DNA from 2 places in the Mesorhizobium sp. M1088 genome. Region 1 is predicted to be linked to the other one. Evidence: riboswitches for the same ligand, from Rfam matches in the RefSeq annotation. Region 1 holds a riboswitch; the other holds the start of a gene.

Region 1 (14,438 bases):
CAGGGGGTGCCGGTGCGGGTCGGGGGCTTCGGCGGTGCCGGCGGGCTGGCGGCGTATCTCCGCCAGAACAAGATCGACCTGCTGATCGACGCCACGCATCCCTATGCGGCGCGAATCTCCGCCAATGCGGCGGAAGCAGCGCGCATGACCGGCGTGCCTATCGTTGCGCTCAGGCGTCCCGGATGGGAGGCGGTCGAAGGTGATCACTGGATGTTGGTCGACACCGTTGCCAGCGCGGTGACGGCTTTGGGACCGGTGCCGCGCCGCGTGTTCCTGGCGCTCGGGCGACAGGAGGTCGCTGCCTTCAAGGCCGCTCCCCAGCATCATTATCTCATCCGCAGTGTCGACCCGGTCGAGCCCAGGCTCGCTGTGCCCCGCGCGAGCTATCTCTTGGCGCGCGGGCCGTTTCGGGAAGTCGACGAACATGCACTGCTTCTGCAACACCACATCGAATTCGTTGTTTCCAAAAACAGCGGCGGCGAGGCGACCTACGGCAAGATCGCGGCGGCGCGAGCGCTGGGAATCGAGGTGGTGATGATCCGCAGGCCGGCGCTGCCGGACGTCACGTCGGCTGAGACCGTCGAATCTCTTGCCGCGATGGTCGATCATGTTCTGGTCGGTCATGTTCTTGGGCCCGCTGCCGAACGCGGCGTGTAGACCAGCGCGGCCTTGTCACCCCGCTTGATGATCCTGGTTTCCGGCGAGCCGATGATGATGCAGGTCGACATGTCGGCCTTCGCGGCATCGGCGTCGGCCAGCAGAAAAACCTCGATGCGCTCGTCGGGACGGCCGGCGGCACGGCCGAAGATCACCGGCGTGGTGCCGGGCAGGATCGCAGCAAGGCATTCGAAGGCGCGGCCTAGCTGCCATGGGCGCGCCTTGCTGATCGGGTTGTAGAGCGCGATTACGAAGCCAGCGCCGGCTGCCGCCAGCAGGCGTAGCTCGATCAGATCCCACGGCTTCAGATTGTCGGACAGGGAGATGGCGCAGAAATCATGGCCGAGCGGCGCGCCGATGCGGGCGGCGACGGCGAGCATGGCGGTGATACCGGGCACGATGGCGATGTCGACCGCGCGCCATTCGGGTGGGCCCGCCTCCATCGCCTCGCAGACGGCCGCGGCCATGGCGAAGACGCCGGGATCGCCGCCCGACACGACGGCGACATCGTGGCCTTCCGCAGCCTTGAGCAGCGCGTCCCTGGAGCGCGCGAGTTCCTCGCGATTGTCGGAAGCGACGCGAATCTGGTCGGGGCGCAGATCGAGCCGGTCGAGATAGGGTTTATAGCCGTAGAAGAATTTTGCCTCGGCAACGGCGCGGGTTGCCTCCGGCGTCACCTGGTCGGCGTTGCCGGGCCCGAGGCCGATGACAGTGAGGCGGCCGCTCATGCTTCGGCTTTCAATGCGCTTGGCCGGCCCGACCAGCCGGCCACCAGCACGATGGCGAAATAAGGCGCCTGGTCGTCCTTTTTATCGGCCAGCCGCATCGAGACGCCGCCCGGCATGGTGCCGCGCTCGACATAGATGGCCCGCGCCAGCTTGTCGGTTGCCTCCAGCGCGCGCCTGATCTTGGGCAGGTTGCGGCCGACCTTCATGATCACCGCAGCGTCGGTATCGGCGAGGCGACGCGTCAGCTCGAATTCGCTCATGGTGCCCGGCAGCACCGTCAGCACGTCGTCACCCTGGACGATAGGCAGGCCGGTCGCCGACCAGCAGCCGGACATGGCGGTGACGCCGGGAATGACTTCGCTCGGAAAGCGGTGCGCCAGCCGGACATGAAGATGCATGTAGGAGCCGTAGAAAAGCGGGTCGCCTTCCGAAAGCACAGCGACCATCCTGCCGGCGCTGAGGTGCGCGGCGACCTTTTCGGCCGATTGCTCGTAGAAATCGGTTATCTGCGAGCGGTAATCGCTGTGGTCCTTGTCGATCTCGGTCGTCACCGGGTAGAGCAGCGGCAGTTCGATCAGATCAGGGCGAAAATGCGCGCCGACAATGGCGCGCGCATTGCTGTTGTTGCCGCGCTTGGCGAAATGCGCGACGACATCGGCCTCGGCGAGCGCGCGCGCTGCCTTCAGCGTCAAGAGTTCCGGGTCGCCGGGTCCGGTGCCGACGCCGACAAGCCTGCCTTTTGCAATCGTATTCATAGGCCCGGCCTCGCCAATGCATTGAGTGCGGCGGCGGTCATGGCGCTGCCGCCCAGCCGGCCGCGCACGATGGCGTAAGGCACGCCATAGGAATTTTCGGCCAGCGCATCCTTCGATTCGGCGGCACCGACAAACCCGACCGGCATGCCGATGATCGCCGCCGGCTTCGGCGCGCCGTCGCGCAGCTTTTCCAGCAGATAGAAAAGGGCTGTCGGCGCATTGCCGATGGCGACGACCGAACCGGCCATGCGCTCGCCCCACAGGTCGATCGCGGCGGCCGAGCGGGTGTTGCCGATCTTTTTCGCGATGTCGGCGGTCCGCGGATCGCGCAGCGTGCAGATCACCTCATTGCCGGCCGGCAGCCGGGCGCGCGTGACGCCATGCGAGACCATCTGCGCATCGCAGAAGATCGGCGCGCCGGCCGCCAGCGCCGTGCGCGCGGCGGCGACGAAATCGCTCGAGAAAACGAAGTGCCTGCAAGCATCGACCTGGCCGCAGGCGTGGATCATGCGGATAGCGATTTCGGCCTCGGCTTCGGAAAAGCGCGAAAGGTCGGCCTCGGCGCGGATAATGGCGAAGGAGCGCTCGTAGATCGCCGTGCCATCATGGATGTAGTCGTAGGCGTTCTGGGCGGGCATGCTCATTCCTGTCGGTAGATTTCGGTGATGCCGGCCGCGCCGAGCCTTGCCAGGCAGGCGGCAGCAGTCTCGCCGGAATGTCGTGCGCTGCGGATCGCCGCTGCAACGCGGCCGATGCCGTGCGCGGCGTCGTAGCCCGGCCTGTATCCGGCGGGCAATGCCTTTGCCGTCCCGTCCACGACAAGTCCGGCTCCGTTTTCGCCACCGACCAGGGTCAGCGCCGCCGGACCGGGATGGGCACAGCCCTTGGCGCAGCCGGAGATGTGCAGCGTCAGCGAGGAATCAAGGATGTCGCGGTTTTCTGTAGCGATGATCTCGGCGATGTCGCGGGTGGCGATCCGGCCGGAGGCGCAGGCGGGTGCACCGGGGCAGGCGGCGATCCTGGTGCGCGGATCGGCTGCGTCGGTGACAAAGCCGAGGGCTGGGGCGGTTTTCTGGAGGGAAAGACATGCGGCTGGGGAGAGGCCAAGCAAAAGCAGCGCGCGACCCGGCGCCAGACGGATTTCGGTGGTGCCGAGGGTGAGGGCGTATTGGGTGAGATCGATAAGTTTTGGCGCTGGTATGCTGCCGAACGGCAGGCCGATGCCGAGGGAGGTACTGCCGGCTGCCAGATCGAAAATTCCGATGGGCCGGCGATCCGTCGCGCCCCCCTCTGTCCTGCCGGACATCTCCCCCTCCAGGGGGGAGATTGCGCCTTCGTCTCCGCTTTCGCCAATCGCCGAAGGTGCTGGGGGGAAGCCGCCGGCGAAGCTGCAGATCTCCCCCCTGGAGGGGGAGATGTCCGGCAGGACAGAGGGGGGCGCGACGGATCGCCAACTTGCGAGAGATCTCAGCTGCCTCGCCGTCAAATCCCGCGCATGGGCATCGCGGCCTTTTTCGGCAACCATCCTGAGAATGGCGACGGCGATGTCACAAGCCGCATCTTCCTCGGACATCGCCAGCGGCGTGGCACCCTGCGCATCTCCGGCGAGCGATACCCGCCACTTAATTCCGTCGGCGGCCCGCACCCCGACCAGTCTGACATCGGCCGTAACCGCATCCATTGTCAGCTGCCCGCGGCCGTCAACAATCACCGACACCTTCGGGCCAAGGCGTTGCGTAACACCGGCGTCCTCAATTGCCGCCCGAATCCGCTGCGCCATTGGGCGCGGGTCGGCTATCTCCTCCTGGTCGAGCCCGGCCAGCGGGCCGGTCTCGACCGGCACGCCGGTGCGCACCGCGATGCCGAGCACATCGACCTCCATCGCCAGCAGCCGCGCGCTTGCCGGGGTCAGGCCGCGGATCTGCAGGCTGCCGCGGGCGGTCACTTCCATGATGCCGTTGCCATGGCGCAAGGCGGATTCGCAGAGTCCGATCAACGACTTCGGCAACAGTCCTCCAGCGACCGGATTGAGCCGCACCAGCAGCCCGTCGCCGGTCTGCATCGGCGCGGACAAGGCAGGGCAGGCGCCACGGCGCGAGAAAGCGTTCATGCCGCCACTCCCAGAGCTTGCGCTTCGGCAATCAGTGCGGTGAGATCGTCATCGATCGAATTGCGCAGCGGATGCCAGAGCCCGCGCCGCCGTGCCGACAGCAAACGCTCGGCAATCACCTTTGCCGCCGCCGGGTTCTCGCGCAGGATGAAGGCGCGCACCACGGGGTCGCCAAGATAGGCGTCGTGCATCGCCTCGATCAGCGTGCCCGATATGGCATGGGTAGTCTCAGCAAAGCCGACCAGCCGGTCGACCGTCTCGGCGAATTCCGAGGCGCCGCGCGGGCCATGACGCATCTGGCCGGCGATGAAGCGCGGGTTGACCGCGCGTGCCCGCACGACGCGCGACACGGCCTCCCTGATCGAGCGCGGCTTCGGTCTTTGCGGGTCCGTGGTGTCGAGCACGATCACGTCGGCGTTCTTGCCGAGCGCGGCAAGCGCTGCCGAAAAGCCGCCGATGAAGGCGACGTCGGCCGAGCCTTCGAGGATGTCGCGGCCGGGGTCGTCGCCGGTATGAACCAGAAGGTCGGCCTCGGCGAGGCGATCCTCGAACGCGCCGGGCGCCGAAATGCCTTCGCCCTCGGAGCCGCCATAGGCGTGCGAGGTGGCGGCGAGATACGTGCGGCCGATCTCTTCGCGCGCGGCCCAGTCGCCGCTCGACAACAAGTCCTCGATGCCCGCGCCGTAAGTGCCCGGCGAGGTGCCGAAAATGCGCGGGCTGATCTTGCCGTCGATGCGGGTCCTAGCGGCGAGCGGGTTTTCCGAATCGTCCTCGTCGCGGGTCGCCACCGCGTTGGCCGCGGCGTCGATCAGCGCGATCTGGGTCGGGAACATGTCGCGGAACAGGCCCGATATGCGCCAGGTGACATCGATGCGCGGACGGCCGAGTGTTGCCGGCGGCAGCACGTCTATGCCGGTAATGCGGCCGGTGGCGGAATCCCATTGCGGCCGGCAGCCCATCAGCGCCAGTCCTTGCGCGATCTCCTCACCGCCGGTGCGCAGCGAGGCCGAGCCCCACAGGTCGATGACCAGCGAGCGCGGCCAGTCGCCATGCGATTGCATGTAGCTGCGGACCACTTCTTCCGCTGCCATCTTGCCCAGATCATAGGCGGTCGGCGTCGGCATGGTACGCGGGTCGGCGGTAAACAAATTACGGCCGGTCGGCAGCACATCGCTCCGGCCACGCGCCGGCGCACCGGCCGGACCGGCAGCGACGTGGCGGCCGTCGAGGGCGGCAAGCAGCGCGGTTTTTTCAGCTGCCGCGCTTTGCCGCCACAACGGATCAGCCTCGCCTTCCGGCGAGCGGCCGTAAATGTGCAGGCCGTCCTTGATGGCGAAATCCTTGAGATCGCAGAGCCAGGCGTCGATGCGGCGCAAAGCCTCGTCGGCCGCATCGGTCCTGGCGACGCCTGCCTCTGAGGCGAGGCCGGTCTTTTCCGCCGTCTCGACGATCAGCTTCGCCAGGCGGTCGCGGCGGCGGCGGTCGAGCCCGTCGGCCTGGGCATATTCGTCAACCAGTCGTTCAAGCCTGTGCTGGTTTTCGTCCAGCCCGGCGCCGGTCAGCGGCGGCGGCAGATGGCCGAGCGTGACGGCGGCAATGCGCCGCTTGGCCTGCGCTGCCTCTCCCGGGTTGGAGACGATGAAGGGATAGATGACGGGCAGGGGACCGGTGACTATCTCGGGAAAGCAGTTTTCGCTGAGCGCCACGGTCTTGCCGGGCAGCCACTCCAGCGTGCCATGGGCGCCGACATGGACAATTGCATGGATGCCGAGCGACTTGCGCAGCCAGAGCCCAAAGGCGACCAGCGCATGGCGCGGCGGCAGCGTCGGGTCGTGATAGTCGGCGCGGCGGTCGGCTGAGCGCCCGCGGTCAGGGGCGAGTGCCACGGTGACGTTGCCGAAGATGGCTGTGCGGAAGGCGAATTGTTTTTCGCTGACCAGCAGCGAAGGTTGGCGTTCTGTCGCGCCCCCCTCTGTCCTGCCGGACATCTCCCCCTCAAGGGGGGAGATTGCGCTGTTGTCTCTACTTTCGCCAATTACCGAGGGCCTTAAGGGAGAGCCGGTGGCGGAACTGCCAATCTCCCCCCTTGAGGGGGAGATGTCCGGCAGGACAGAGGGGGGTGCCTCGCACAAACCTGTCTCATCTTCTGGATTTCCCCATGCGGCTTCCACCGCAGCGATGGCCGACGGCGGCAATTCCGTCGAGAAGGTCAAATACTCCTTCAATGCCAGCCCATGGCCGCCCTTTTCCAGCGTCTCCAGCAACTCGCGCGGCGTTTGCGGAATGCTTTCAACGGCGTAGCCCTGTTCGCTGAGGTCGTGCAGCATTGCCAGGACGCTGGACGGCACGTCGAGACCAACCGCGTAGCCGGTGCGACCGGGGGCGCTCGGATAGTCGGGGATCAGGATGGCGAGCTTGCGCTCCGCACGCGGCGTCCGCTGCAGGCGCACGAAGGCCTCGACACGGTTCGCCACTTGCGCCACGCGGTCGGGCTCAGGCCGGTTGGCGAAGGCGCGGAAGGCCAGCGCCGGGTCGGTTTCGCTTTCGCCCTTGAATGAAATGGCGCCGGCCAGGATGCGGCCGTCGAGCTCGGGCAGGACGACATGCATGGCAAGGTCGGCGGGCGCCAGGCCGCGCTGATTGGTTTGCCAGATGTCGCGGCGGGTGGTTGCGACGATGACCTGGAACACGGGCACGCCGGCGCGGTCGAACAGGGTTTCAACGCCGGGCTCGGCACCCGAGGCGAAAGCTGTGGCGGTGATGATGGCGGCAGGCTTCAGGGTTGCGAGCGCGGTTGCGACAAAGGCGAGCGACGCCGGGTCCTTGAGGCTGGAGACGAACATAGGCACGGGAGCCATGCCGCGGTGGCGCAGGGCTTCGAAAAGCGCGTCGATGGGCGCGACATCGGCCGCGAGCAGCATCGAACGGTAGAAGAGAATTGGCACGACGTCCCCCTCCCCCTCGAGGGGACCCGCAGGGCCGGGTGGGGTCGTCACGGCAGTGCTCGACGTTTTGTGCAGGCGCGCTTCGGAGAGGACCCCACCCCCGGCCTGCGGCCGGGCCCTCCCCTCGAGGGGGAGGGGGACACCGCGTTCTACGACCCCCAGTCCCGGCTCGTAAAATCCCGCCTTTGGCACGCTAACAGGTTCGGCTACCGCCGCACCCGATCCAGCGAGACTTGCCAGCCTCTGCACCAGCGCCGTCATATTTGCCGGCCCGCCCTCGCGGAAGTAGCCAAGCAGGGCGTCCAACTCCTCGCGCGGCAGCGTCGAGCCTTCGATCAGCCGCAAATCCTCGTCGTGGCTCTCGCCCGGCAGCAGCGCCAGCTTGATACCGCGATTTCGCGCGATAGCGGCGAGCTGGTCGCAGCCATAGCGCCACCAGTCATAGCCGCCGAGGATGCGGACCAGAATGACCTTGGCGTGGCGGGCGACGCTGTCGATCCACAGGTCGACGGACATCGGATGGCGCAGGTCGCGCAAGGCGGCGAGCCGCATCGACGGCAGGCGGTGCGCATCTGCCTTCCACGCCGCCGCCAGCCCGGCCAGGTCGCTGTCGGTGAAGGACAGCGCCACGACATCCGCAGGCGTTTGCCTGAGATCGACAGGCTCGGCGAGATCGTCGAGCGAGGCGGATGTGGTGGTGAGGATGTGCATCGCGGCTCGTACCTGGGGTCAGCCGGCGAGGATACGCTCGATGGCCGGGCGGTTCAGCCCTTTCAGGCCGATGACGACGAGGCGCGAGCGGCGGTCGTCTTCAGCGGTCCAGGCGCGGTCGTAATAGTGGTTGACGCGCGGACCGACGGCCTGCAGCAGGAGCCGCATCGGCTTGCCGCCGACTTCGACGAAACCCTTGACGCGCAACACGTTTTCTTCCTCCGCCGCCGTGGCGACGCGTTGTGCGAGCTCGTTCGGGTTGGACACAGATGCGATGTCGATGACGAACGAGTCAAAATCGTCATGTTCGTGGTCGAGCTCGTCGTCGTGGTGGGTCTTGCGGTTCTCGATGTCGTCCTCGACGGCGAGGCCGAGGCCGAGCAGCACCGAAGGGTCGACCTTGCCTTGCGAAGTCGGTACGATCTTCACCGCCCGCGCAACGTGCTTGCCGATGACGGCATTGGCACGGGCCGAGCCGGCTGCGTCCATCAGGTCGCTCTTCGACAGGATGATCAGGTCGGCGCAGGCGAGCTGGTCTTCGAACACTTCCTCGACCGGATCGTCATGGTCGAGCGTCTCGTCCTGCGCCCGCTGCGCCTGCAGGGCGTCCATGTCGTTGGCTACGCGGCCATCAGCCAGCGCCGGTCCGTCGACCACGGCAATGACGCCGTCCACCGTCACGCGGCTTTTCACCGACGGCCACTGGAAGGCCTGGACCAGCGGCTTGGGCAAAGCGAGGCCGGATGTCTCGATCAGGATGTGGTCGACCCTCGGCGTCAGCGACAGGATCTGGTCCAGCGCCGGGACGAAATCATCGGCGACGGTGCAGCAGATGCAACCATTGGCCAGCTCGACGATGTTTTCCTCGGGGCAGGTGTCGATGCCGCAGCCCTTCAGGATCTCGCCGTCGATGCCGATGTCGCCGAACTCGTTGACGATGATGGCCAGGCGCTTGCCTTTGGCGTTTTCGAGCAAATGGCGGATCAACGTCGTCTTGCCGGCGCCGAGAAAGCCGGTGACCACGGTGCAGGGAACGCGCGAAAGGGAGGCAGCGGTCATGTCAGGTCCTTCAAAAGGTCAAGGGGAGGGATGCGGGCAACCAGGCCGCGCTTCAGGCAATCGGGACGGCCGCGCCATGGAATGAGCCCATCCGTCGAGGTGGCGAACAGCTTTGCCCCGGTGACGAGATCGGCGCCGCTGGTCGTGGTCAGATCACCGAAGACGTAACTCCAGCAGCCGTCGCGCAGCATGGCCGCGCTGAGCCGGCGCTTGCAATTGCCGAGGCATTCGACGGTGCGGATTTTGATGTTTTCGCTGGAAGCAGCGCGGCGCGTGTCCTCTGCGAGCAGTTCGCCAGCGCGCGGATGAGCGTCCGAACCGGTCTCGTCACGGCAGGACGAGCAGACGATGACGGTAACGCCGGCCGGGGAATCACCATGGCCGGACAATAAATCCGCTGTCTCAGCCGGAAAACTGCTGTCGCGTTCCAAATCAGGCTCCTTGCCCGGAAAACCCGCCAGGCGATCGGATTCTTAGGTCCTAGACGGCAGGTCTCCTGGCTCGCGGGTCATCGCCTGGGTGCCGCCTTCCCGGGAATATCCCAGTGGTTTTCGGCCTTGGCTCGTCGCTTACAGTTGCGGGGACAGCCGCGGATTTGAAATCGAGATTTCGCACCGCATTCCCTCTTGGCCCCTGCCGTTGCGGGCAGGGGACCGTCTGGAACGGATTTAGGCTTGTGGAGGCAGTTGTGTCAACGCACGTCTATGGCGCGGCGATATCCGCGAGCGGCCGGCCCAAATCGCCGGCAGCGGTCACCTCGATGCGTTCCAGGCCGAGCCAGCCCTGCATCTGCTTCAATTCCTTGAAGAGTTCGGCAGCGGTTTGTGGCGGGGCGCCGGGCTCCGCATAGGCGGCATGGACGCGCAATACGCCGGCCGGACGGTCGGCCCTGAGGTCAACGCGCCCGACGATGCTGTCGCCGAGCAGGAATGGCAGCACATAATAGCCATACCGCCGCTTTTCGGCCGGCGTGTAGATCTCGATGCGGTAGTGGAAGTCGAACAACCGCTCGGTGCGCGATCGTTCGAAGACGACAGGATCGAACGGCGCGAGCAAGGCGCGCGCCTCGATCCTGCGCGGCAAACGGGCGTCCTTGTGGAGATAGGCTGTTTTGTTCCAGCCGTCGACGCTCACCGGCAACAGCTCGCCGGCCTCGACCAGCTCCTCGATGCGGCCCTTGATGTCGGCGGGCGAGAGGCGGAAATAGTCGCGCAGGTCGCCTGCCGTGGCGATGCCGTGGGCACGGGCCGAGATGCGCAGCAATTCGCGGTGAGCGTCTTCGGGGGAGGGCGTTGGCAGACTCAGTATTGTTGGCGGCAGCACGCGCTCCGGCAGATCGTAGAACCGTTCGAAGCCGCGGCGATGCGCCGTGGTGATGCGGCCGGCCCAGAACAGCCATTCGAAGGCGTGCTTGGCATGGCTCCAGCCCCACCAGCCACCCGAACCCTTCTGCCCTTCGAAAGCCGACGCCGCGATCGGGCCTCGTTCGGCGACCTCGCGATAGATGTCTTCGATATAGGCGGCGTGCTCGCGGCCCCATTTGGCCAGTCCGCTGTACATTTCGTCGCCGCACTCGGCCCGCTGCATGCGCCAGCGCATCAGCGGATAGGTCTCGACCGGCAAGAAGGAGGCTTCGTGCGCCCAATATTCGAAGACCATGCGCTTGCGCGTTACGGCGGCGTCGTCGAGCAGCGCCAGCTTGTAGGGGCCAAGCCGCGAATAGAGCGGCATATAGTGGGCGCGCACCACGGCGCTGACGGAATCGATCTGCAGCAGGCCGGTACGGGCAAGCACGCGGGCCAGATGCCGGCGGTCAGGCGTGCCGGTGGGGCGCGGGTCATTGAATCCCTGTGCCGCGAGCGCAATGCGGCGGGCCATGGCGAGCGAGATTTTTTCCTTCATGAAGGCAGCATCCGGACGATTTTAGACAGAGAAAATGACCTGCGATTCCGTGCCATGCTAACAGGGTTTTGGCGGCATCCATGTCAGGAGAGAAAAGTGGAGTAAAAAGTGAAGGAAATCAAACAGGAGCGGATCGGACCAGTTTTCCCGGATATGCCGTCCAGCACCGCGATTTGAACAAGGTTTGACTTGCTTCGCCGAAAGCGCTGCGCTAACCCTCGCCGCGTTGCAGCATAGAGCCCCCTTAAAACGGTTCAGTGGTTAAACTGTCACGCTTCCGCAAGTGGGTCCGGTGCTGTAATCAGAGTGGATTGGCCGCCAACGGAAACTGCAGCATGAACGCACTTTTAGGTTCGTACCTGCCCATCGTCCTGTTCATCGGCGTGGCGCTGATCGTCGGGCTGGCGCTACTCGCCGCACCGTTCCTGGTGGCCTACCGCAACCCCGATCCGGAAAAGCTTTCCGCCTACGAGTGCGGCTTCAACTCGTTCGACGACGCCCGCATGAAGTTCGATATCCGCTTCTACCTGGTGTCGATCCTGTTCATCATCTTCGATCTGGAGGTGGCCTTCCTGTTTCCGTGGGCGGTGTCGTTCAGCCAGATCGGCATGCTCGGTTTCTGGTCGATGATGGTGTTTTTGGCGGTGTTGACCATCGGCTTTGCCTATGAATGGAAAAAAGGAGCGCTGGAATGGGATTGAACGACAGTTCCGGTACGCTCGTCGCGCCGAAGCCCAAGGGCCTCATCGATCCCAACACCGGCAGGCCGGTCGGGTCCGACGATCCATTCTTCCTGGAGATCAACAACGAGCTCGCCGACAAGGGCTTTCTCGTCACCTCGACCGAGGCGCTGATCACCTGGGCGCGCAGCGGCTCGCTGATGTTCATGACGTTTGGCCTCGCCTGCTGCGCCGTCGAGATGATCCACACGTCGATGCCGCGCTATGACAGCGAGCGCTTCGGCGTGGCGCCGCGCGCGTCTCCGCGCCAGTCCGACATCATGATCGTCGCCGGCACGCTGACCAACAAGATGGCGCCGGCGCTGCGCAAGGTCTACGATCAGATGCCGGAGCCGCGCTACGTCATCTCGATGGGCTCATGCGCCAATGGCGGCGGCTATTATCATTATTCCTATTCGGTGGTGCGCGGCTGCGACCGCATCGTGCCGGTCGACATCTACGTGCCCGGCTGCCCGCCGAGCGCTGAAGCGCTGCTTTACGGCATCCTTCTGCTGCAGAAGAAGATCCGCCGCACCGGCACGATCGAGCGGTGAGCGGCATGACCCAGGCGTTGAATGACCTCTCGACCTATCTCGGCGAGAAGCTGATCGGCCGGATCGGCGCGGCGGTGCTCGCCTATGGCGAACTCACTATCTCGGTCGAGCCGCGCGACCTGATCGAGGTGGTGACCTTCCTGCGCGACGACCCGAAATGCCAGTTCATTTCGATCATTGACGTTTGCGGCGCCGATTATCCGTCGCGGGCAAAGCGCTTCGATGTGGTCTATCATCTGCTGTCGCCGAGGCAGAATATCCGCGTCCGCATAAAGATCCAAGCCGACGAAGAGACGCTGGTGCCGTCGATCACCGGGATTTATCCCGGCGCCGACTGGTTCGAGCGCGAGACCTACGATCTTTACGGCGTGCTGTTTTCAGGCCATCCGGATCTGCGGCGGATTTTGACCGATTACGGCTTTGAAGGCCATCCGCTGCGCAAGGACTTTCCGCTGACCGGCTTCGTCGAGGTGCGTTACGACGACGAAGCCAAGCGCGTCATCTACGAGCCGGTGGAGCTCAAGCAGGAATTCCGCAATTTCGATTTTCTGTCTCCGTGGGAAGGTACGGATTACGTGCTTCCGGGGGATGAAAAGGCAAAGCAGTAAATGGCTGAAACCTCCGTTCGCAACTTCAACATCAATTTTGGCCCGCAACATCCAGCGGCGCACGGCGTTTTGCGCCTGGTGCTGGAGCTTGACGGCGAAGTCGTCGATCGCGTCGATCCGCATATCGGGCTGTTGCATCGCGGGACGGAAAAGCTGATCGAGCATAAGACTTACCTGCAGGCCGTGCCCTATCTCGACCGGCTCGACTATTGCGCGCCGATGAACCAGGAGCATGCCTTCGCGCTTGCCGCGGAGCGGCTGCTCGGCATCGAGGTGCCGAAGCGCGGGCAGTTGATCCGAGTTCTCTACTCCGAGATCGGCCGCATCATGTCGCATATCCTCAACGTGACGACGCAGGCGATGGATGTCGGCGCGCTGACGCCGCCGCTGTGGGGCTTCGTCGAGCGCGAAAAGCTGATGGTGTTCTATGAGCGCGCCTCGGGTTCGCGCATGCACGCGGCCTATTTCCGCCCCGGCGGCGTCCACCAGGACCTGCCGCAGAAGCTGATCGAAGACATCGGCAAGTGGATCGACCCGTTCCTGAAATCGGTCGACGACCTCGACTCGCTCTTGACCGGCAACCGTATCTTCAAGCAGCGCAATGTAGACATTGCCACCGTCTCCCTGGCGGACGCCTGGGCCTGGGGTTTTTCAGGCGTCATGGTGCGCGGCTCGGGTGCGCCATGGGATCTGCGCAAATCGCAGCCCTACGAATGTTATGCCGAGCTGGATTTCGACATTCCGATCGGCAAGAACGGCGACTGTTTCGACCGCTATCTCGTGCGCATGGAAGAGATGCGGCAATCGGCGAAGATCATGCGCCAGTGCATCGACCTTCTGCTCGGCAAGGAAGGCAGCGGGCCGGTGTCTAACCTCGACGGCAAGGTGGTGCCGCCGAAGCGTGCGGCGATGAAGCGCTCGATGGAAGCGCTGATCCATCACTTCAAGCTTTACACGGAGGGCTACCGCGTGCCGGCCGGCGAGGTTTATGCCGCCGTCGAGGCGCCGAAGGGCGAATTCGGCGTCTATCTCGTCTCCGACGGCACCAACAAGCCCTACCGCTGCAAGCTGCGCGCGCCCGGCTTTGCCCATCTGCAAGCCATGGACTTTTTGTGCCGCGGCCACATGTTGGCCGACGTCACCGCTGTGCTTGGCTCCCTCGATATCGTCTTCGGGGAGGTGGATCGGTGAAGATGCGGAGCGCCCTGCATGTTGCTGCCGGTTTTGCTGCCGGAGTGGCAGGCATGGGTGCCGTTGCCGCCTGGGGCAGCTCGGCGGAAGCCTATTGGGTGTCCTGCCGCCTTGAGGGCGTGAAGACAGATGTCATGTGCAGGGTAACCACGACGGGCCGACTTTGGGATCTGGATTCCGGTTGGTATCTTTATGCCGATACGGCATATCCGGATTGGAATGTGGCCCTTGGCGCGGATTGCTCGGATCGGTATCGCGAATATCGCGACTATGTCGACACTACCCGGGGAAAGATCGGAAACGATGAGAGTACCGCGGTCTTGGCCAGGTCCGACCCTCGTTTTTATTTCGACTGCTACAACAGAGTTAAAAGCTAAATGTCAGTCCGCCGTCTCGCAGAAGCCAGCCTCCAGCCAGCCTCCTTCGCCTTCAACCGGGCGAATGCGGCGGCGGCGAAGCAGTGGATCAAGAAATATCCGAAGGGGCGCGAGCAATCCGC
Region 2 (14,438 bases), on a different contig from region 1:
ATGCGCCTGCCGCGAGGCCGTTGAGCCTGATGAGTTGCTGCGGGAAAGGGGAGTGTTTGCGCGGGGCCTTGGTCAAACGTAAGAAACAACCGTCGAGCTCGCCGTGGATGGGGGCATGCAGGCACGTTTGTCGCTGGAGGACAGCAGCACGGAAGCTGTCCGCGCTTGCCGACGTCGCTGGGTACCAAACAGAAGAATTTGGCGGTCGCGATCGAATTCATCTGCGTAAATGCCGCCTGGCTGTGCTCGGTTTGCCGGCGAACAGATTTTGCCTTCTTTGCGGCTGCAAACGCATCCCTGGCGGCGTGGTCCCTAAGGTCAAGAGCATCGGGTGAGTAACAGCCTGATCCTGCTCAATCTGATGCGCGCCAACCGCCTCGCCGGATTGTGGAACCGCTCGCGGGTAGCTTCTACCACAAACAGCAAGGTCATGAAATCAAGTAGGAAGTCGTCGATCGCTTGGGCGATTGTTTCTGACTTGCCCTTGAATTGGTCCAGCAAAACGCGCGCGTTATCGATCGCTTCCACGCTGGTGGCATCGATTAACCCCTCGACCCTCTTGAAACAATCCAATACGAAACTCCTTCAAGCGCTTGCCAAGCCGTTATGCACGAAGGTAGCTCCGTGAACTACCCGGCCCTTGACCTGGCGGCACGAGCAGCGGTCGGCCGTACGTCTCGTGCCTCCAAGCACCAGCCATAGACGTGGCGCTGAGGAGCGTTGGAAGGGTCGGGGGCGCTTCCGGCCATGCTCGAGCGGTAGTGTAGGACAGTGCTTGCTGGCGACCACGGCCACAATGGACTACGCCAGTTGCCGCCGACCATCAAGCGGCCTTGAAATTTTTCGTTTTGCTGCCCCTAAGTCTCGGCTATGAATCGGACTGGCCAAATGGCCTGCCGACGTTGCAATTGTTACAAAAGGAATACGCATATGGCGACCGGAACAGTGAAGTGGTTCAACAGCACCAAGGGGTTTGGATTTATCCAACCCGACGATGGCGGTCAGGATGTTTTCGTCCACATTTCCGCTGTCGAACGCGCGGGCCTCTCGACCCTCGCTGACGGCCAGAAGATCAAGTATGAGATTGAACAGGACCGCCGCACTGGCAAATCTTCCGCTGGCAGTCTCAGCAAAGTTGGCTGAATTTACTCTTGCATCCTGGCAAGAGTGGGCGCGGTACGTCACGAGGGACTCACGGCCGCTCGACAAGAGCGAGCAAGAACGTGGCTCAACTGCAAGGCCGGGGCAGCAGATCGCTGCAAGGCGTGGCGAATTGAATTCCTCATGAAACAAGGCTGTTTGAAAGGAAGGCGGGGTTGGCCCCGCCTTTTTATATGACGCGCAGATTAAGCCGATGGCTGCAACGCTCCAGAACGAATCTCGATTGCCGAAATCAAGCCGCGACCTTCTTGCGGGTTCGCTTCGTCGGCGCCGGCTCCGGCGCTTCCGGCGCTTTCGGTTTGCGGCCGAGCCCCATCGTCTTGGCCAATGACGAGCGCGCCGCGGCGTAGTTCGGCGCGACCATGGGATAATCCGCCGGCAGGCCCCATTTGGCCCGATATCCATCCGGCGTCAGCCCATAGTGGGTCGACAGATGGCGCTTTAGCGATTTGAATTTCTTCCCGTCCTCAAGGGAGATGATGTAGTCCGGTGTCACCGACTTCCTGATCGGGACTGCAGGCGTAAGGGCAACCGGCTCTTCTGCAGAGACACCTCCGGCCGTCCCTTTCAGAGCCGCGTGCACTTGGCCGATGAGGGCAGGGAGATCCCCCACCGGGATCGGATTGTTGGAGACATAGGCTGAGACGACATCGGCCGTGAGCTCGATGAGGGTGTCGATGTTTTTTTCGGCTTCTTCTGTCATGAAACTCTCCAGGCGGCGTGAAACACAGTCGGCGAAGCGTCGCTTCATAGTGGCGGTCGCCGCTGAAAGCAACAAAGGTCTCGACACGATTATTGCGATGCTCGTCAAGCGACATCTATGGCGCGGTATCCCGCCGGCCGTGACCGTTGATCCGTCCGTTGTTGGCGACCTGCCGCGGTCCTTGCGCATTTTCAGGCGTCTCGGCCGTGCGCGGGAGGAAAGCGTTGATTCGCAAGGGTCGAAACGATGTAGATTCATCCGGTGAGCCGCCCTCGCAGCAGGATGTTAGGGATTGGCCCGCTGGTAAACCGAGGACATCACGCCGCTGCTTTGCTACTGAACCGCTGTCGCTGTGACAACACATTCCGCAAAGGTGGGCGGGAGAAGGCGCCTGTTCACGCAGACTAGCGGTTCAGCAGTCGGGGAACGAAATGAGCTCAGGGACTTTCAGCAGCCCACTTTTCGTAAGGCGTGCAGCGCACATCGTGCGAGAGATTGCCAGTCCTGCGGATGCTATCGATTTTCTCAACGAATGGCCCGAAGATCGCAGAGACCGGATCTACGAAGCCGCCCTCAGGGCGTGCTTTGATGCATACAACGGACAAAAACCTGCGAGCGCAGCGCGCAAGACTTTTTTCCGCTTTGCGAAACAGGTCGCCATATTGGAAGATGCAACCTCCGCGATGCAATGGCTCGCTGCCTGCATGTCGGGCAGTGGAAAAGCGCAAGTATAGGCGTCGCAGTCGTGTGTGAGGCTGGAGCGGGTACGCCGACGAGGTTATTGTATCGAGATTTCGCCGGCATCTGGAGCGTACTATAGCGAACAAACAATATTTTCCCGCTATGGCGATGTTAATCATCTTGTTGTATTTATAAATCAGCTTCTCGCGACAGGACTGCAACGCTTCCGGTGTGAAAATCACTGCGTGGGACTTGGTTCTCTCAAATTAATGATAGCAAATTGCCGTGTAGTTATTGCAAAGCAGTTGTCCCATTGAATCATGATGATAAACGAAGCCAAAATTGTGCTCCGTCGTCTGCCAATACTCGCTCGATGGAGGCTATAGGCCTCACAAGCCAATCAAAACAGCTACTCGGGCGTCCTTTGAAATCGTTTAATTTCGCTCACCCCAAACGGCCCTCCACAGTCGAAATAAGATTGTCTCGCCAAAGGGTGCTACAAGACGAAAATCGATTTGGGCCAACGTCGATCTGGCGAAGGCACGCCGGAAATCGAGCAGGACCTGCAGCGGAACAGATAACCCGAACCGAAATCTCCGACAGCGGCGGACCCGATTTCTTCATGGTAGAAGGCGCAGAGAGAACCGGAGCACGGCTCCGGCGCTGCCGCTTGCCGAGCAGCGATCCTCCGCCTCCCTGAAATCCCATCGAGAAGAGCGTTCAATTCCGGGACGGTCCAAGCTCTGCCGCGAAAACAGGTGTCAGACCACCCGGTCCTCTCCCGCAACTGATCTAGCGCAGGGCGTTCATGAGCCGCATATCCCAGAGTGGCTGCGTGCACGACGCAGCGAGATCATTTATGAAAATCCTATTCAGTACGATGGCTGTCCCCTTGCTGACAGCCACCGCCTTTGCTGCGGATTCGATCCCCGCAGACCTCAGAGAAACGGCAATGGCCACTTTCAAGGCTTTGCCACCCACCACGCCGGCAGTCGCCAACAACCCGATCACCCCGGAAAAGATCGCTCTCGGCAAGGCACTGTTCTTCGATCCACGCGTCTCTGCGTCAGGCGTCTTGTCGTGCAACTCGTGCCACAACCTGGCCACCGGCGGCGACGACAATCACGAAACCTCGATCGGCCATGGTTGGCAGAAGGGACCGCGCAACGCGCCGACTGTACTGAACGCTGTCTTCAACATCGCCCAGTTCTGGGATGGTCGTGCCGAAGACCTGAAGGCTCAGGCGAAGGGACCGGTCCAAGCCGGGATCGAAATGGCCAATACACCGGGCCAAGTCATCGCCACGCTCAAGTCCATGCCGCAATATGTCGAGTGGTTCGATGCAGCTTTTCCGGCTGAAGCCGATCGGGTCACCTTCGACAACCTCGCCAAGGCAATCGAAGCCTTCGAGGCGACACTGGTCACGCCGGCCCCCTTCGACAGCTTCCTGAATGGTGATGAGCTTGCCATGACTTCCGAACAGAAACAGGGCCTGGCGCTTTTCATGGACAAAGGCTGCTCGTCCTGCCATGGCGGTATCAACGTTGGTGGGGAAGCCTATTACCCATTCGGCCTCGTGGAACAGCCCAGCGCCGAGGTCCTGCCGGAAAAAGACAAGGGCCGATTTGCGGTCACTAATACTGCCGACGATTCCTATGTTTTCCGCGTGGCGCCGCTGCGCAACGTTGCACTCACCGCGCCATACTTTCATTCGGGCAAGGTTTGGGATCTGAAACAGGCCGTTGCCATCATGGGAACCACCCAGCTTGGCGTGGTACTGGCGGACGAAGAAGTCGACCTGCTTGTTGCCTTCCTCAACTCGCTGACCGGAAAGGCACCCGAGGTCGCCTATCCCATCTTACCCGCCGAAACGGCGACAACACCCCGGCCTATAATGCAGATCTTAGGAAAATAAACGGCCAGCTGACTGCGGAACATCGCAATTGACAATGATTGCGACTTTTACTGGGACGAGACGATCGCGACGTCCATGAGAACGCAAATGGCTCGTTTCCAAAGTGCAGACACTGCTTCCGTCACCAGCTCGTTGCGATGGAATCATGTTTGGGATCTGGCGTGCGACATGCCAAGGAAGGTGTCTGACGCATGAGGCTCGCGCGCTGTCGATACCGCGCGGCGGCCGGCCATGGCGGCCGAATAGCCGCGCGCCGGAGTGACCGGCCCCCCTTAGGGCGATGGGGTAGCCACTCCGTCCTCCATGTCCAGCGATTCTTCGACTGCTTCCGGATTCCGGGCGATGGTCCAAAGGAGAGTATTCGCCGCTACATCCGGTTTCGAGCGACCTTGCTCCCAGTTTCGAAGCGTTGCCAGATCGAGGCCATACCTCACCGAGAATGCCTCCTGAGAGAGCTTCGTGCGATCCCGGACTTCGCGAACACTTATCGGCCGCGGCGCATGAACCTTCGCGATCACGCCTGCGGACGACAGTTCATTCCTCAGTGCCAATAGGTCGTCGACGCAAGGAACCGTCACGAACGCTTTGCCGTGATCGACCATCTCCGTGAGTATCGCGTGGGCCGTCCTGAGCGGCAGCTGTCTCTTAACGAGAATCCGGGCGGCCTCAGGAGTATTCGCGCCGTGAAGACAACTGAGGCTCAGTCGGACGGGAGAGCCTGACGACACCGGAACGACGTCCCGGGTTCGCACCCGTTGTCCGAACCGCTCCATGAATTTCGATGTAGTCGACATTAAGCTTCTCCGCGATCACTCGACCGAGCTTGCGCAATTTGGACCATCCTCACTGGACCTCGGCATCGCCCCCAATATGCAGGTCACGGACGACAAGATTGGTTACTGGCTATCTCCACGTTTCCCAAGAGCTGAAGCACGCCATCGGGCGTGATCACGTCAAAGAGGAGGCATGGGTCCTCCGAAATATCCGCGTACAGGATGAGTTCGATGTCATCGGGCTGCACACCAGATCGCTACGCAAGTTGCTTATAGAAGCTAAGTCGGGTGCTGGCGAGGGTCAAGGCCTAACCGATCTCCGAATTGGCGGGACGCTGGCACCACCCGAATCCTGCCACCTCGGCCGTAGTCTGCGCTAATCGACTGGGGAAGCGGACAGACGCGCAGCACAATATATTATCGCCACCAGAGCGAACGCGACAAGCAATGTACTTTAAGAAACGACGCGTGTACGAAGCGGCGGGGCCTGTATTTTCCGAAGGAGCCGATATCAAAGCGAATTAAATATAAATAAAATCAATGGCTTTTGAATGACTCCGGACCACCTGACTACCCACGCTCCGTACCACCTGAATCCAGTCCATGGCCTCGCATTCTGATAGGGATCGACGCGGTTGTCCGTTAGAGCGTTAACGTCGCAGCCCTTGTCGAATAGCGTTGCCTCGGCGCGACTAACAAGGTGAGGCCGTCCCGCATCCCTGTGTATTCACTGTCCCGCCACGACTTGCCCCGGGATGCCAAGCTCTTGCGCGGTTGGCCGCTTTTTTGCTGTTCGTTGGTGCGGTAGTTGCGTTGATGCCAGCGACGTTGAAGACTTCTTTGCACCGGGGGCATCCTGTCGCCAACCCTGCAATATCATGCAGTTCTTGATGAATTGCTGTTCAGCAATGGCATTATCTAGGGCATTGCCTAAAGCTGCGCCAGCAACATAGCTCGGCGACCCCATTGCGATAAATCCTTGATCGACGCTTGGTGCGAGCATATTGCACTTGGCTTGCGCATATTCCAACGGCGGTCCCGGCATGTATTGCGTGTAGGTGGCCGTTTGACAACCGGCGACGGCGCATACTGACCCAACGGCCAATAGATTAATAGTTCTCATATTCAACACCCCAAGTCTTACTGCCCATTACAGAAGCCGGGATATGAAATTGGCCTTACCGAGAGTTTAAGATCAGAAAGGTCAGCCGAGATTGCTAAAAAGGTGCTTAAAAAAGCTATACTAAACGCTGGCAGTGCTCGTCTATCGGACCGGGCAATACGCAGCCGGAAAACAGAGTGTAACCACCTCTCAGAATGAGCGCAGAAAGATACAAGTAGTTACCCTCGCAGAATCCGCTGTATAGATCGGGCTTAGGTCTCAGCGTTTCTAACTTGAGCCGCGCGTATATTGACAATGCTAATTATTCGTGAGAGAAGGAGGCGCTTGTTGATGACCCTTCTTGGTGCCGTCATTTCGTGGGAGCTGGCGGTACCAATCTCTAAGGCTCGATTGGCGTTAATTTTTTCTTGAAGTCGAGCGTGCTGTGTAATTGTTGGAAGGCTTCCTCTATTCGCGCAATTTGCTCTGTACTGATACCCCGATCAGCCTTCCCGATTTGACGAGCCGCTCCTTTGAGCACGTCCACGGTTGTTTTGACCACTTCCTCAATCTCGGCATCGTCATGGAAAAACACTGCACTTCCTCCTATGGTTCCCGGTAGGCATATCGGAGTTCGCGCCGATGTCGAAACACATAATTGCGCCGGATTCAAACTGGTCATTTAGCCGCCTTGATGCACGGCGATGAGGTTTTGGCGGCCTGAAGCGGCGATGTGGCCGCTGTTGGGCGCTTTTCCGCGAACCTCGTCAGGCGCCGGCGGTGATCCGTCGTGATGGCAGGTGGGGTTTGCAGGTTGCGGTCGGCGGGTTCGTTTCGGGGCGTCTGCGCCCAATGATTATGTCGCGAGCCGCGGAATACGATCGAGGACGATGCGCAGGATGCGTTGGTCGGGGCAGGATGTCGGCAGGTGCAGGCGGATTTGCGTCTTCATCTCGACCACCCGCGCAGCGATCTTGATGAGGCGCAAACGCAGCGTGTCGAATTGCGCGACGGCAAAGCTGGAGCGTTTCGGCTCGCAGCGCGCAGGCCCCACATGAGCCAGTAGGCGCCGGCATGCAGGAACAGCCGGAACTGGTTGGCCGTCGCTCTTGTGCAGGACGTTCGGTCGGCGGCGAGATGGGTCTTCCAGGACTTGATGTGGTTCTCGGCCGCTCCGCGCCGGCAGTAGACATCCTCGTAGAGCGCCTTGGCCCTTCCACCGGCGAGGTTGGTGACGATGAAGCGGGTGTCAGCACCTTGGGCACCGACCTCGACCCGCGCTATGATGCGCTCGACGCGGCTCCAGCTGGCGGCCCCATCCAGGAACTCCTTGAACCTGCGGACCTTGTTCGTCTTCGGTGACGCTTCAAAGCGCGCCGTCGTGCGGGCTTCCAGGTCCGCGACATGCTTGCGCAGGGTCGTGGTGGGCGGAACGCCGAGGATGAAGTCGACATCGTTGGCGCGGCACCAGTCGATGATCTGCGGGCTGCAATAGTGACCGTCGGCCCGGATCAGGATCCGGATGTTCGGCCAGTTGCTCCGGATCGCCCGCACCAGGCGGCGCAGGTGAGCGCGGATCTCAGCCCCACTTGGCCGCTTGGCCGGTCGCAGGACAGCAGCCATGAACCGGCCGTCGCCATCGAACACAACGATCGGCTGGAAGCCGTACTCGTCGTGATGGGCATTGAAGAGGCGGAGCTGCTGGTTGCCGTGCACGGCGTCAAACGTGTCGTCGATGTCGAGCACGATCCGCTTCGGAATCTGCCGGAAGGAGGCGCAGTAGAGGTCGACCATCGTCTGGCCCATGGCGAGCAGCGAGCGCACATCGGGTAGGTTCTCCAGCCGACACATCGTCGATTGCGACGCCAGATCCCGACCCGAAGGGGGCGCATCCTGGGCCATCTTGAACACCGGGTCGGAACGCAGCCGGTTGGCGTCGTTGCCATCCTCGTAACCGGCGGCGATCATCTTCATGCGGAAGCCGATCATATCTGCAAAGTGGTGGATGACCTGGTCCGGGCTGCGTGGATCATCGATGCAGCGCGCCAGACGGTCGGCCACCCGCAGTCGTTTCTCCACCTCTGCTAGAGCCAGAACGCCAATGTCCGACGACAGCATGCCGCCGTCGAAACGGGCGAACGGACTTGCCGCCGACAGATGACAAGCCGCTCAGCGGCAGCGTAAGATCATTCATGGCGGGTGTGGTCTCCGGAAATGATTCGGATCGGCCTTAGCAACCAAATCCTACGTCATTTCAACGGCTTGAACCACATCCGCCAACCCACCGTGAATTTTTCAGGTTAGCTGACATGAACTCAGATCCTTGGATTGCCGAGAACTCTCCACTGTCGCCCGAGCGATTGCACGCCATTGGCGTCATAACGCTTCGATGGAATCAGTGTGAATTCTGGCTTTTTTTACTGTTTTGCAAGGTCTCCGGCATTGCAGACAAAGAAGCGTGGGCACTCGTTTACGATCTCGGCGATGTCGCCATCTGCACCCGCATCAAAGCGATTTTGGCAAGCCGCTCATTCCACACGGACGGTACTGCACTGATCCTCAATGCGTTAGATGCATATGACATCAACCGGCAAAATCGAAACACGGTTGCTCATGCTTGGATGGTTGGCAAATTTGACGGAGAATACATCCTAGCGCGCAGGAGCAAGAAAGCTGACGCAATCGATCCATTGGCCTTCAAGAGCGATTTGACCACTCTCAGACGAGTTGCGCATGAAATATGGCTGCTCGATACCAACCTTTGGCTTCTTTGTTGTGTCATTGAAGACAACACAATTTCTGGACCTCTGACAACCCCAAACAAACTGCTCTTGCCTGACGCTCTGTGGGTGCCTCCCCCTCAGGTTCATGCAAAACAGAAGCGCCTGCCTCAATCATAGCGAGGCGCTTTTCTAAAAAATATTCTACCATTTAGTCGACGTGGAATCTGATTGCGCAGATCGCGGCAGGGGCTGCGCGCTGCTTAAGCAATACCGCCAGTTGAGTTCCCTTGGAAGTCTGAACCCCTTGTGGCTCAAGGAGTCCAGCCTTTCCAAGGAGTCCAGAGCTAGACTGAGTAATCCATGTCGTATTGTCCACATTCATATTCCTGCGCGATTAGGACACGTGGCGAAGGAAATTGCACACTTTCGCTCGAGCGACTTATTTCAAGGGATGTGATCGCGTTTTGCACTTTTACGGCCGACATGCGGCAACCGGTAACTCACCACATGATGAGGAAGCAGGAAGCCTCAGGCCTGCACTTTCTCCCGGAGCGCACGTGCTGCAGCGACCATGTTCATGAGGGCAGGGCGGACCTCCTCCCATTTGCGTGTTTTGAGGCCACAGTCCGGGTTTACCCACAGTTGGGCATCCGACAGTCGCTCGCGGGCAAGCATGACGAGGTCCGAAATCTCGCCGACTTCCGGGACGCGTGGTGAGTGAATGTCATAGACCCCGGGACCGATTTCGTTCGGATATTTGGAGCTCGTGAAGGCGTCCAGCAGTTCCATCTTCGAGCGCGACGTCTCAATCGAAATGACATCCGCATCCATTTCAGCGATCGCGTCGATGATCTCGTTGAACTCCGAATAGCACATGTGGGTATGGATTTGAGTCGCGTCCTTTACACCCGTTGAAGCGATCCGGAAGCATTCGACAGCCCAGTCGAGATAGTCGTTCCAATCAGACTGGCGCAGTGGCAATCCTTCGCGAAACGCGGCCTCATCGATCTGGATCATCCTTGCGCCGGACCATTCGAGATCCGTCACTTCGTCGCGGATGGCAAGCGCGATCTGGCGGCATGCCTCGGAGCGGGGTACGTCGTCGCGAACAAAAGACCAGTTGAGAATGGTCACTGGGCCTGTGAGCATTCCCTTCACAGGGTATTCCGTAAGCGACTGGGCGAATTGCCACCAGCGCAGCGTCATCGGATTGGGCCTCGATACGTCGCCGAAGATGATGGGGGGGCGCACGTAACGCGACCCATAGCTCTGCACCCAGGCATGCTGGGTGAAGGCGAAGCCGGACAGCTGCTCGCCGAAATGCTGTACCATGTCGTTTCGTTCGAACTCACCGTGCACCAGCACGTCCAGCCCGATCTCTTCCTGCCAGCGAATTGCAGCCTCGATCTCCTTCTTCAGGAAGGTCTCGTAGTCGACATAGCTCAGCTGGCCCTTCGCATGAGCGGCCCGCGCCCTGCGTACCTGCGGCGTCTGCGGGAGGGATCCGATGGTCGTCGTCGGGAACGGCGGCAGCCCGAGCGTGCCGGCGTGGACTCTGGAGCGCTTGGCAAAAGCGCTCTCTCGTCGCTTCATGCTGTCGTCAATGCTGGCGATCCGCCCCTCAACAAGTGGGTCATGGATCTTCGTGGATGTCGCGCGAGTGGCGGCAGCCTCGGCAGACGCTTTCAACGCGCCTGCCACCGCATCCCTGCCTTGGGACAGGGCCCGGGCCAGCAAGACCAGCTCGTCGGTCTTCTGGGCCGCGAAGGCGAGCCACGACCTGATGTCCGCCTCGAGTTCCGTCTCCATGCGCAGGTCGATCGGCACATGCAGCATCGAGCAAGAAGGCGCGATCTCGACGCGGTCCAAGGGCCAGCCGGCGACGATCGGTTTGATGCGGTCGAGAATGGCGGGCAGGTTCGCACGCCAGACGTTGCGGCCATCGATCAGGCCAAGCGAGAGCACCAGATCCTTCGGAGCGAGCCGACCCACCATTTCCAGCTGCTCGGGAGCGCGCACGAGATCAATATGCAGCCCGGCCAGGGGCAAAGAAACTGCGGTTTCGAGATTGTCTCCCAGCGGCCCGAAATAGGTAGCCAGCATGATCTTCAACTCGGGCGCGGCTTTTGACAGCTGGCCATAGGCGAATTCGAACGCAGCTCGTTCGTTCGGGTTCAGATCGAGGACAAGCGCTGGCTCATCGATCTGCACCCAGTCGGCTCCCGACAGCTTCAGCCTCTGCAGGAGTTGCTCGTAGACGGGCAGCAGCCGCGGCAGGAGCGCGATGGGATCGAATCCTTCGGCAGGCGATTTCGCCAGCTTGAGGAAGGTGATCGGTCCAAGGATGACTGGGCGTGTGTGAATGCCGAGAGCTTTAGCCTCGAGGAAGTAGTCGACCGGTTTCGTCGACGAGAGGGCGAACGTCTGATCATCGTCGAGTTCCGGCACAATGTAGTGATAGTTGGTGTCAAACCACTTGGTCATTTCCATCGCGGTTACATCAGGCCGATGAGCCGCCTGCTGGTGGCCAACGTGTCCACAATCCTCCGTCTGACCCTGGTTGCCGCGCGCCATTGCGAAGTAGATGTCAAGTGGGACCTCGCCGCCATTCCAGCCGTAACGGGATGGAACGGCGCCGACCATGGCTGCGGTGTCGAGCACATGGTCGTAAAGCGAGAAGTCGTTCGACGGGATTTTCGACACGCCGCGATCGTGCTGCTCCTCCCAGCTAGCGGCACGGAGCGCCTTCGCCGTCGTGAGAAGGTCGGCGGCGGAAGATTTTCCGGACCAGTAGCTTTCAAGCGCGAATTTCAGTTCTCGCCGACGACCGAAGCGCGGCACGCCGAGCGTTGCTACAGGAATTTGCTGAGAGACAGTCATGCCATACCCCGATGGTTGGGGCGTCGGTGACAAGGAAGGCGCTAGCACGCCGGCACGAACGCCAGGCTGCAGCGGCCACCGAGACACCCCGCCCGTGGACGTAATTCGCCGTGGCAGGTCTCCTGGCTCGCGGGGTCATAGCCTCTACCCGTCTTCCCAAGGCTATTCGCCTCAGTGACATGAGTGGGGTTGGCTTGCCGCTAACAGTTGCGGGGGCAGCGCCGGCATCGCACCGGCTTCCCTCTTAGCTCCGCTGCGGCAGCGCCGTACGGAGAACCACGACACGGGAGACAATCACAGCAGTTCGCTTCTTTGTCAACGCCGCATAAAGAAATGTTTATGTCGTTATATTAAATTTCCGTTGGCATGTCCCCAAAGGTCGCCTCGAAAGCGAAAACTGTGGAAGCCTTGAGCGGCCGGTAAATCAAAGCAATGATGCACAGCGGTCCAGGAGGATAGGAGTTCGTCGGCTGCCGGCGGCAAACATACCGGCAAGTGCCGTGGTGCTGCTTCCCTCATCATGCGAACGCCACCTCGGCGTCGAACTTCGGCTCCGAGGTTCCGACCGCTTCTTTGGTGATCTGCTCGCGACCACATTCGACTCAATGGCGAGGCTGTTGCCCATGTGGAAGGTGTTGGCCGTGATGCCCTCGGTGATACGACACAACGATTTCGAGGGGAGCACCCGAGGCCCGGCGCAGCGGCGTGTTGCGGAGGATCGAGGCCGACGTCTCGAATTGCTTGTTCGCAGCCCACCGGCTCAAGGTAACCCGGCTCAAACCACCGGGCCAGCTCAAGTCCTGTCCAAATGAGGCCTGAGCGGCAAATCGTCGTGCACGCGCACGGTTTGGCGTTCGATCTTGTGATGCGTCTTGGGCGGGCAATCGCCACGGTGCAGCGCTTCCAGGCGCGCAACGATTTCGGCGTCATCCTGGGTCTGCCTGTTGTTGTGGCGAACATACTCGACCCAGGTTGGCACATGATAGCACTCGGTCCATAGTTCGGGCTTTTCCAGGTCACGCAGCAACGCCCATTGTCTGGCGCCATCTCGCAGCCGCGCTTTTCGCCACGATGTCATCACACTGAGAAATTCTGGGACATCTCTCTGATCGATACGATAATCGACCATCACCATGATCGGACCGCTTCGTGGCCGAAGGTCAAGTTGCAGCGTCGGTTCGCTGAACTTGTTGGTCGGATCCAGATTGAGCGTTTCGAAATCCGGCTGACGCAGAACGATCCCCATCAGTCCACCAATCACAAGAACCACGCTGGCGACGAGGAAGGCTCCCGAAACACCTTGGACGTCCGCCAGTTCGCCCCAAAGCCAGCTTCCCGCCGCCATGCCGCCGTATGTGGCCGTCTGATAGAGAGACAGGGCGCGTCCAACCACCCACCGCGGTGCCGAAAGCTGCACTGTGACGTTAAATAGCGAGAATGATTGAATCCAGGCCGCACCGGCTGGCATGAGGAGCAGACAGCTCAGCCAAACGTGCTCGCTCCATGCCAGAAAGAAGCAGCTGATCGCCAATATAAAGAACGCTCCGCGAATGACCCATTCGTTGGAGAGAACTTCTCGGACCCGCCCGATGAGGAGCGCGCCGCAAATCGCTCCCAGGCCGAAGAAGCCAAGCATCACGCCGTAGGTGACCGCGGTCCCTTTGACCTGTTCGCGAGCAACCAACGGCAGGAGAGCCAAAATGACAACGGCGGTGAGGCCGAAAATGAAACTCCGGCACATCACCTTGAGAAGGTTCGGCGACAAGAGCACGTAACGGAAGCCCGCCGCCATCGCACTGCCGAAAGCCTCCCGCGGCAGCGCTTGTCGTGCCCGTACGGCTTTCCACCGCAACAGCGCAGCGATCAGAGCGAAGTAGCAAAAGACGTTGAAGAGGAACGCGAAGGCCGCACCGGCTGTGGCCACGATTATGCCGCCAATCGCCGGCCCGATGCTGCGCATGAGATTGTAGCTCATGCCGTTGAGCGCAACCGCGCTAGGCAGGTGTTCGCGAGGCAGGATATCCCCCATCGAGGCTTGCCAAGAGGGATCGTGCAATGCCCAACCACAGCCGATCAGGAAGGTGAGACCCAGAAGGGCCCAGGGTGTCATTTCCCCCGCATAGGTCAGGAACGCCAGGAAGGCGGATACGCAGACCATCAGCAGTTGCGCAGTCAACATGATCCGGCGACGGTCAAAGTTGTCCGCGAGCGCTCCCGCCGCGAGCGAGAAGATCATGTAGGGGAGGGTGGTCGATGACTGGACGAGCGCCACCATTCCATGGGAGGTGGCGATGCTCGTCATCAGCCAAGCCGCCGCCACACCTTCCACCAGGGTGCCAAGGTTCGAAACGAGTGCAGCCGACCATAGCGAACGGAAGGTCTTGTGCTGAAAAGGAACGAGTGAAGATGTTCTCTTCGCCATTGTGGGAAGCTTCGGGATCGAGCGCGGGGCTTTGGTTCGCCTCACTCAACCATGGCCTCGCCGTACAAGCCAAGCTGC

Evidence for each region. A riboswitch is a leader RNA that binds a small molecule or an ion and turns the genes downstream of it on or off. The one in region 1 is predicted to bind cobalamin.
Region 2: it holds a riboswitch for cobalamin, as region 1 does, so the genes downstream of both, metE (5-methyltetrahydropteroyltriglutamate--homocysteine S-methyltransferase) here and NKH49_RS29610 (DUF1636 family protein) in region 1, are expected to answer to the same signal.

What each region holds. Positions count from the first base shown of each region.
Region 1 covers NZ_JAMYMO010000043.1:2,508-16,945, forward strand. The annotation lists gene NKH49_RS29575 (cobalt-precorrin-6A reductase) at 1-657, shown strand, start outside; gene NKH49_RS29580 (precorrin-3B C(17)-methyltransferase) at 621-1,385, opposite strand; gene NKH49_RS29585 (precorrin-2 C(20)-methyltransferase) at 1,382-2,140, opposite strand; gene NKH49_RS29590 (precorrin-8X methylmutase) at 2,137-2,784, opposite strand; gene cobG (precorrin-3B synthase) at 2,781-4,250, opposite strand; gene NKH49_RS29600 (cobaltochelatase subunit CobN) at 4,247-7,906, opposite strand; gene cobW (cobalamin biosynthesis protein CobW) at 7,925-8,965, opposite strand; gene NKH49_RS29610 (DUF1636 family protein) at 8,962-9,396, opposite strand; cobalamin riboswitch at 9,435-9,638, opposite strand; gene NKH49_RS29615 (winged helix-turn-helix domain-containing protein) at 9,668-10,867, opposite strand; gene NKH49_RS29620 (NADH-quinone oxidoreductase subunit A) at 11,203-11,568, shown strand; gene NKH49_RS29625 (NuoB/complex I 20 kDa subunit family protein) at 11,559-12,140, shown strand; gene NKH49_RS29630 (NADH-quinone oxidoreductase subunit C) at 12,146-12,748, shown strand; gene NKH49_RS29635 (NADH-quinone oxidoreductase subunit D) at 12,749-13,939, shown strand; gene NKH49_RS29640 (hypothetical protein) at 13,936-14,316, shown strand; gene nuoE (NADH-quinone oxidoreductase subunit NuoE) at 14,317-14,438, shown strand, end outside.
Region 2 covers NZ_JAMYMO010000025.1:27,983-42,420, reverse strand. The annotation lists gene NKH49_RS23550 (hypothetical protein) at 319-573, opposite strand; gene NKH49_RS23545 (cold-shock protein) at 931-1,143, shown strand; gene NKH49_RS23540 (Ros/MucR family transcriptional regulator) at 1,394-1,864, opposite strand; gene NKH49_RS23535 (DUF982 domain-containing protein) at 2,296-2,598, shown strand; gene NKH49_RS23530 (cytochrome-c peroxidase) at 3,405-4,460, shown strand; gene NKH49_RS23525 (hypothetical protein) at 5,232-5,408, shown strand; gene NKH49_RS23520 (hypothetical protein) at 5,961-6,263, opposite strand; gene NKH49_RS23515 (hypothetical protein) at 6,736-6,930, opposite strand; partial or broken gene NKH49_RS23510 (IS1380 family transposase) at 7,192-8,529, opposite strand; gene NKH49_RS23505 (hypothetical protein) at 8,645-9,235, shown strand; gene metE (5-methyltetrahydropteroyltriglutamate--homocysteine S-methyltransferase) at 9,587-11,938, opposite strand; cobalamin riboswitch at 12,034-12,234, opposite strand; gene NKH49_RS23495 (MFS transporter) at 12,732-14,360, opposite strand.